2 regions of the Streptomyces sp. NPDC047043 genome follow, and region 2 is predicted to be linked to the other one. Evidence: riboswitches for the same ligand, from Rfam matches in the RefSeq annotation. Region 2 holds a riboswitch; the other holds the start of a gene.
What was found. A riboswitch is a leader RNA that binds a small molecule or an ion and turns the genes downstream of it on or off. The one in region 2 is predicted to bind guanidine.
Positions count from the first base shown of each region.

Region 1 (4,329 bases), on a different contig from region 2:
GTACGGGAACGTACGACGCGAAACCAGGAGTCCGTGCACGAGATGAGCGACGAGCCGCAGCCGCAACAGGCGGCCCAGGGCTGGGCACCGAGAGAGCCGCAGGCGGCCGAGGTCCCCGGTGGCCCGACGGCTTCCGGGGGCAAGAAGCCGGGGCGGCCCAGGCGCACGGGCTGGCGTCGGCTGATCCCGACCTGGCGCATGGTGCTCGGCACCTTCGTGATCGGCATACTCCTGCTGATCGGCCTGTTCTTCCTCGGCTACTCCATGGTCAAGATCCCGCCGGCCAACGCCCTCGCCACCAAGCAGTCGAACGTCTACCTGTACGCCGACGGCTCCCAACTCGCCCGCGACGGCGAGGTCAACCGGGAGAACGTCTCGCTAGCCCAGGTCTCCAAGGACGCCCAGCACGCCGTACTGGCCGCCGAGGACCGCGACTTCTACACCGAGTCCGCGATCGACCCCAAGGCGATGGTCCGCGCCGCCTGGAACACCGCGACCGGCAAGGGCACCCAGTCCGGCTCGACGATCACCCAGCAGTACGTGAAGAACTACTACCTGGCCCAGGAGCAGACCGTCACCCGCAAGGTGAAGGAGTTCTTCATCTCGATCAAGCTGGACCGCACGGAGTCCAAGGACCAGATCCTCGAGGGCTACCTCAACACCAGCTACTTCGGCCGCAACGCCTACGGCATCCAGGCCGCCGCCCAGGCCTACTACGGCCAGGACGCCACCGACCTCGACCCGGCCCACGCCGCCTACCTGGCCGCACTGGTCAACGCCCCCAGCGAGTACGACGTCATCGCGCACCCCGAGAACAAGGCGGCGGCCGTGGCGCGTTGGAACTACGTCCTGGACGGCATGGTCAAGAAGGGCTGGCTGACCGAGTCCAAGCGGGCCGGCCTGAAGTTCCCGATGCCGAAGGAACAGACCGTCTCCACCGGCATGTCCGGACAGCGCGGCTACATCGTCCAGGCCATCAAGGACTACCTCACCAAGAACAAGATCGTCACTTCCGACGAGCTGGAGGCCGGCGGCTACCGCATCACCACCACCCTGCAGAAGAGCAAGCAGGACGCCTTCGTGAAGGCGGTCAACGACCAGGTGATGGCCAAGCTCGACAAGAAGAACAACAAGGTCGACAACTACGTCCGCGCGGGGGGCGCCTCCGTCGACCCCAAGACCGGCAAGGTCGTCGCCATGTACGGCGGCATCGACTACGTCAAGCAGTACACGAACGGCGCGACCCGCGGCGACTTCCAGGTCGGCTCCATCTTCAAGCCCATCGTGTTCGCCTCGGCCGTCCAGAACCACTCCGAGACGCAGGACGGCCAGACCATCACGCCCAACACCTACTACGACGGCACCAACAAGCGCCCCGTACAGGGCTGGAGCGGCGGCAGCTACGCACCGGAGAACGAGGACGAGGCGTCGTACGGCAACATCACCGTGCGCACCGCCACCGACAAGTCCGTCAACTCGGTGTACGCGCAGATGGCCGTGGACGTCGGCCCGGAGAAGGTGAAGCAGACGGCGATCTCCCTCGGCGTCCCGTCCGACACCCCCGACCTGACCGGCACCCCCTCCATCGCGCTCGGCGTGAACACCGCCAGCGTCCTCGACATGGCGGAGGCCTACGCGACGCTCGCCAACCACGGCAAGCACGGCGCATACTCGATGATCGATTCGATCACCAAGGACGGCAAGGACGTCGTCGAGCTGCCCAAGGACACCGGCACACAGGCCGTCAGCCGCGAGGCCGCCGACACCACGACCTCGATCCTGCAGAGCGTCGTCGAGAACGGCACGGCGACCGCCGCCCAGGCAGCCGACCGCCCCGCCGCCGGCAAGACCGGTACGGCCGAGGAGGACACCGCCGCCTGGTTCGCGGGCTACACCCCCGACCTCGCCACCGTCGTCTCCGTGATGGGCCAGGACCCGGTGACCGCCGCGCACAAGTCGCTGTACGGCGCGATGGGCCTGCAGCGCGTCAACGGCGGCGGCCCGCCCGCCGAGATCTGGGCGCAGTACACCAAGGCCGCCCTGAAGGGGAAGCCGGCCACGGACTTCGACCTCGAACTCCAGCCGGGCGCCGAGCAGACCCAGCAGCCCCCCGTCCCGCCCACCACCGAGCAGCCGGGCACCGGCGGCCAGGACAACGGCGGCGCCACGACCACGGGCGGCCAGGAGGACCAGGGCCAGACCCAGGGCCAGGACAACGGCGGCGCGACCGACGGTGGAACCACCACGAACGGCGGCACGACCACGACCGGCGGCACCACGGGCGACACGACGACGGGCGGCACGACCAGCAACGGCGGGACGACCTCCACAGGCGGCACGACCGGCGACACGACATCCGGCGGCACCACAGGCGGTACGGACACCGGGGGCACGACCGGCGGCACGACAGGCACCGACACCGGAGGAGTGTCCGCGGGCACAGGAGGCCCGCAAACCTAGTGACCGGAGGTCGCCTTCAGCCCCACCACGGCGACCAGCAGCAGACACACGAAGAAGATCCGCGCGGCGGTGACCGGCTCCCCCAGCACCACCATGCCGAGCACCGCCGCACCGGCGGCCCCGATCCCGACCCACACGCCGTAGGCCGTACCGATGGGAAGGGACTTGGCGGCATACGACAGCAGCAGCATGCTGGCGACGATGCCCGCACCGGTGAGCACACTCGGGACGAGGCGGGTGAACCCCTCCGTGTACTTCATGCCGATCGACCAGCCGACCTCGAGCAGACCGGCGACGAGCAGCAGAACCCAGGCCATGACGGCACCTCCGGAAACAGGCGTTACAGGGGTGCGTCGTCTTTTCTGGTCCTGCTCTCCCGGTACGGCGCGTCTCGTCGGGCCCCTTCAAAGCTAGCAAAGGCACGGCAAAAGGGGCTGGTGACAAGGGTCACCAGCCCCATGGAGCTGCTCGAACCGTCGAATTACAGGTAGAGGCCCGTCGTGTCCTCGGACCCCTCGAAACGGTCGGCGGCCACGGCGTGCAGATCGCGCTCACGCATGAGCACGTACGCCACGCCCCGCACCTCGACCTCGGCACGGTCCTCCGGGTCGAACAGGACGCGGTCGCCGGGCTCCACCGTCCGCACGTTCTGCCCGACGGCGACGACCTCGGCCCAGGCCAGCCGTCGCCCGACCGCCGCGGTGGCGGGAATCAGGATCCCCCCGCCCGACCGACGCTCACCCTCACCGGTCTCCTGCCGCACGAGGACTCGGTCGTGCAGCATCCGGATGGGCAGCTTGTCGTGCTGGGTGCTGTTTCTGTTGGCGCTCACGACCTGAACCTACAGCTCTCGCTCAGCCTTTGCGCCGCCGGGTGCCGAGGGCGAGCAGCCCCACGACCCCGACGAACACTAGGGCGACGGGCACGACCCGCTCCAGCCGGGGCGCGCCCTCCTCGTCGACGAACTGGGCCTTCACATCGGTCACGACCTTGTTGACACCGACGTAGGCCCGCCCCAACGTGTGATCGATATTGGACACAACCCTGGCCTTGGCGTCCCCGACGATCGTCTTCGGGTGCACCCGCACCCCGATCTCGTCGAGCGTCTCGGCCAGCATTTCACGGCGGCGCCTGATGTCCGCCTCGATCTGCGCCGGGGTTCTGGTGTCCGACGTGTCCGCCACGGTAGGGCCTCCGAAGTCAGCCGATGCCTGTCACTGCTGGTTGCTGCTTGCTGCTGCTTGTTCCGGACAGTCTGTCAGCTCCGCCCGTCCCTGCACCGTCAGGACCCCCGGTTACGCTGGCCCAATGAGCGAGCGACTCCAGCCCGGGGACGTGGCCCCCGACTTCACCCTCCCCGACGCCGACGGCAACGACGTGTCCCTGTCCGCCCACAAGGGCCGCAAGGTCATCGTCTACTTCTACCCCGCGGCCCTGACGCCCGGCTGCACCAAGCAGGCCTGCGACTTCACGGACAACCTGGAGCTGCTGACCGGCGCCGGCTACGACGTCATCGGCATCTCCCCGGACGCCCCCGAGAAGCTGGCGAAGTTCCGCGACAAGGAATCCCTGAAGATCACCCTCGCCGGCGACCCCGAGAAGTCGGTCATCGAGGCGTACGGCGCCTACGGCGAGAAGAAGAACTACGGCAAGACGTACATGGGCGTCATCCGCTCCACGGTGATCGTGGACGAGCAGGGCAAGGTCGAACGGGCCCTGTACAACGTCCGCGCGACGGGGCACGTGGCCAAGATCATCAAGGACCTGGGCATCTGAGGATCACCGGAGGCTGCCCGGCCAGTAGCATGGCCTGGCAGTGTCAGGCGGCCGTGGTGGAATTGGCAGTCACGCTGGGTTTAGGTCCCAGTG
Region 1 covers NZ_JBEYVO010000025.1:158,737-163,065, reverse strand. Annotated here, with positions in the region: gene ABZ880_RS34795 (transglycosylase domain-containing protein) at 43-2,460, shown strand; gene ABZ880_RS34790 (SMR family transporter) at 2,457-2,777, opposite strand; guanidine-III (ykkC-III) riboswitch at 2,808-2,885, opposite strand; gene ABZ880_RS34785 (co-chaperone GroES) at 2,942-3,292, opposite strand; gene ABZ880_RS34780 (DUF3618 domain-containing protein) at 3,315-3,644, opposite strand; gene bcp (thioredoxin-dependent thiol peroxidase) at 3,769-4,236, shown strand; tRNA gene ABZ880_RS34770 (tRNA-Leu) at 4,284-4,329, shown strand, end outside.
Region 1: linked by a shared signal. The riboswitch ahead of ABZ880_RS34790 (SMR family transporter) and the one ahead of ABZ880_RS29760 (MBL fold metallo-hydrolase) in region 2 are both predicted to bind guanidine.

Region 2 (4,329 bases):
ACGGCCGTGGTGGCCGAGGAGGGCTACTGGGGTTCGCTCTCCTTCATCGACTACTTCCAGCTCGCGCGCGTCGAGGGGACCTGGAAGGTGGTCAGCAAACTGTTCGCCCACACGTCCGGGGACGTGCCGCCGTCGACGTAGCCCACATGACGCCGTGCCCTGGCCGACCGGCCTGGTCGGCGGTGGCGGTCATGGTGTTCCTTCCGGTGCTCGGCATGACACGCTGTGTCCTCAACCGTGCGAACGCAGGAGGTCACCATGACTGCCGATTCTTCACCGCAGGACGGTCCGGAGCCGGCTGACGCCGAGCGCCCTCCTCTGGCGCCCGACGAGGAGGGCCAGTACGACCTCAAGCGCAAGTTCCGTGAGGCCCTCGCGCGCAAGCGCGGCGGGCAGACGGAGGGTGCCGCGCACACGGACGGGTCGAAGATCCGTGGCACGCACGGCCCGGCCGCGAACCAGCGGACGTTTCGGCGTAAGAGCGGGGGCTGATCAACAGCTCGTGATGCCGCGTGCGGGGCGTGGGCGCCAGGGTGGCGCCGACGGCCCGCACCGGCCCCGCTCCACGCCGACACGCCGATCGCCGTGGTGCGCCGCCGCACTCGTGCCAGTGCCGCCCCTGCCCCTCTCAGGACGCCTCCACCGCCGCCTTGATGCGTTGGCCGAACGCGGGCGCGTCCTTGCGTGCCGCACTCAGTGCGAAGCCCACCAGCAGCTTTCCGATGCCGTGGCCTTCGAGGACGTTGAAGATCCTCACCCTGGTCGTGCCCGGACCGGTGGACTCCAGGTCGTAGCCGCCCTCGTCCGCCGTGACGATGTTCTTCGAGATCTCCGCCCAGCGGATTCGGTGGGGAGCCTCGAATTCGGTGATCCGGAACTTCCGGCCCGTCTTCATGCCGGCGTCCTTGACCGTGCTCGTGAAGACCGTGCCCACGGCCGTCGGCCCCTCCGGATCCTTCGTGATCGCCTGGACCCGCGGGCTGAACTTGGGGTCGTTGGTGCCGTCGGAGAGGAAGGCGAAGACTTCCTCGATGGGGCGGTTGATCTCGGCTGTCGCCTCAAACTGACCGGCCACGGTTCCTCCTGTGCTCAGGTCGCTGGTGTTCCGGCTGAGTGCACGCTGCCTTGCCGAGCGTTTTCAGCCTATCGGCGCGATGCCACCCGTGCTCCTCGTCGGCCTTCAGCCGCTGGTCCCTTCGGGCCAGAGGACGAAGTCGGCGAACGCCCGGCGAGCGGGGCGGGGCCCGATCTCGTCCAGGGCCGCGCGCACGGCGTGCAGGTGGGCCGGGGTCATTTCGAGCGGGGGTTCGTCCGGCTGGTACGTGGTGCGGACCGGGTAGTCGACGCCGGGCTCGCGGGTCATCTCGATGTGGCAGCCCAGGACGTGGGTGACCGGACGGCGGTCGGCGAATGCGATCAGCCGGTCGATGGTCCGTGAGAAGGCCGGCCAGTCCTCGATGTACAGCCGTCCGCGGTAGACGGTGTCCCCCGTCAGCAGGAACCCGGTCCACGGGTCGTAGAAGGTGATCGCCGCAGCGTCATGGCCCGGAGTCGCGAGCGCTTCCAGCACCCGGCCCCCGAGGTCGAGAGGCCGCACCGCCTCCGGGTCGTCGGCGAACCCGAAGCAGGCCCAGGCCGCATCCCGGTCGCCACCCACCACGACCGTGTCCGGCCGGCCCAGGAACTGGCCGTCGCCCGCGACGTGATCGCCGTGCGAGTGCGTGTGGAGTACGACGAGGCCATAGGAGTCACGGGGGTTACGGGCCAGCCATGTCTCGACAAGGTCGTCGACGGTCCGGCGGACCGGAAAGAACTCCGGTGACGCCGTGGCACCCGTGTCGATCAGGACCGCCTGGCGCTCCCCGAACAACAGGTACAGGAACGGAGCCTCGTAGTTGATGGCCTTGTTCTGCCTCAGCACCACCGTGTGCCCGTCGTACCAGTGCACCTGAAGATCGGGGTCGGTGTTGTGCTTGGCCGACGGCGACCCGTGAATCCAGTCGACGCCCAGTGGCTCCGCGCTGAACTTCCGGACCCCGAGCTCGCCCGCACCGGACACGATGCCTCCCGCAGTGCGTCGTCTTGGCGGGCCGGGTACGGCGCACATCTCGTCCGGGAAGACACGCGCTCGCGTCTCCATCCGGGACGCTATCAGCGCACCTCGAGTACGGGCGAGCAGTTGCCCGGTAGGGGATCAGGGCGCCGTGAACAGCGTCGGGAAGCGGGGCGCGAGCCAGGGTTTGCGTCCCCAGGCGACCACTTGTCCCCGCCCGATGGCCCCCCACGGGTTGCGACGGCCCAGCGCGATGAGCAGGAAGGTCACGGGCTCGATCAGGATGGTGCAGTCCGGACGTTCCAGCGGCGTCGGGCTCACGTGCACGGCGCCGTCGCCCAGGCCGACGCCGAATGCCGCACCGCCCCGCAGACGGATTGCATAGCGGGCGGCCAGACCGGCGGTGGCGGCCGCGTCGACGACGCGCGGCATCACGGCGAGCATGAACGGCATGCACAGCCCGACCCGCTCGCGGTCGATCATGTGCGGGCGGTGCAGCGCGCGAGCGAGGTCGTAGCCGTGGCCCAGCATGTGCGTCAGCAGGTAGGACGCCAGCACGTGCCGGTCCATGGGGCCCAGAGGCGTGACCAGGGCCGAGCCGGCGGTGCTCTCGTCGCTCGCGGCCCGGCCGACGGCGTCGAGGAACACATCGGCCTGCTCCGTGATCATCGACGCCAGGGGCTGCGCCCCGCGCTCCCCGAAGGCGTCGAGGGACTGGGCGTTGGCCGCGGCCAGACTCTGCGGCGTGCCGTCTCCGTAGGGGCGTTCGCGCCCGGCTGCGAGGTCGGCCATCAGCTCGTTGGCCAGGGCCAGATGGGCGGCCGCCTCACCGAGCGTCCACTGCGAATCCGGTACGGGAAGCGTCGTGTCGGACGCGCTCTTCAACAGCGTGGCGATGTCACCCGCCGTCTCGCGTATCGCCCGTGCGAGCCGTTCCGGAAGCGGCCCGCGGATGTCCTGCTGCGCCGTAGGCTGCACGCCTTCTGGTCCCTCCCGCCTGACGCGCCCCTCGCGTATCCGGCGCGCCGTACCCAATCAGACGCGAGGACGTGCGACAAGCCCTCGCGCTCCACGGCGCTGCGGAGGGCCCTTGTCTGACGCTTCGTCAGTTCCCTGCTTTCTTCCCCGGCCTTCGTGGCTGTCATCGGTCCGCGCGGCCACGGGTCAACCACTCCGGGCACGTGCCGTTCAGGTCGCGAGGAACCAGAGCTGCTCGACGGCTTCGCCGCCCTCCCGCCGGGTGAAGGTGGCCGAACGCTTGCCCACCTCGCTGCCGCGGACGACGACACTCCGGTCGGGAGCGCGGATGCCCGCGAACGCCGACCGAAATGACGGCGCAGCCGGACACGGGGCTGCCGGATCCCGTGTCGTACGGTCTGATGTCGCGGCCGCCCACTGTCCGCAACGGATCTCACCGAACCCGGCGGTGCCGCCGGTACCGCCGAAAGATCTGAACCAATACCGGGAATCAGGCCGCGACGAGCTCCTGCTCGCGCTCCGGCGTCGTGACCTCGGGCTTCTTCTTGTTCGGCAGCGAGAGCCGGAAGACCTTGCGCCACGCGGAGAACACCTGCTTGGGCAGCGGCCCGGTGACGTACTCCAGCTCGTACTTCTCGAACAGCGCGCGCACCTTCACCGCGACCTCGGCGTACCGGTTGCTCGGCAGGTCCGGGAACAGGTGGTGCTCGATCTGGTGCGACAGGTTGCCGGTCATGAAGTGCATGGCCCTGCTGCCGCTGATGTTCGCCGAGCCCATCATCTGGCGCAGGTACCACTGGCCGCGCGTCTCGCCCTTGATCGACCGGCGCTCGAAGACCTGCACGCCCTCGGGGAAGTGCCCGCACATGATCACCGAGTGGGACCAGATGTTGCGGACCAGGTTCGCGGTGAACGTGGCGCCGAGCGTGGTGAGGAACGACGGGCCCGACAGCAGCGGGTGGATCACGTAGTCCTTGAGCACCTGCTTGCGGATCTTGCGGCCCACGGCCCTGGCCCGCGCGCGGAACTCCGGGTTCTTGCGGCGGCGCTTGTTCAGGTTCTTGCCCAGCTCCAGGTCGTACGCGGCGATGCCGTACTCGAAGAAGCAGGCGTTGATGAAGTTCCACAGCGGCTGGCCGAGGTGGAACGGGTGCCACTTCTGGTCCTCGTCGACGCGCATGATGCCGTAGCCGAGGTCGTTGTCCTTGCCGATCACGTTGGTGTACGTGTGGTGGAGCTCGTTGTGCGAGTGCTTCCACTGGTCGGACGGCGAGACGTGGTCCCACTCCCAGGTGGTC
Region 2 covers NZ_JBEYVO010000020.1:115,970-120,298, forward strand. Annotated here, with positions in the region: gene ABZ880_RS29745 (nuclear transport factor 2 family protein) at 1-141, shown strand, start outside; gene ABZ880_RS29750 (DUF5302 domain-containing protein) at 259-492, shown strand; gene ABZ880_RS29755 (SRPBCC family protein) at 629-1,075, opposite strand; gene ABZ880_RS29760 (MBL fold metallo-hydrolase) at 1,181-2,059, opposite strand; guanidine-III (ykkC-III) riboswitch at 2,072-2,140, opposite strand; gene ABZ880_RS29765 (maleylpyruvate isomerase family mycothiol-dependent enzyme) at 2,195-3,031, opposite strand; gene ABZ880_RS29770 (acyl-CoA desaturase) at 3,522-4,329, opposite strand, start outside.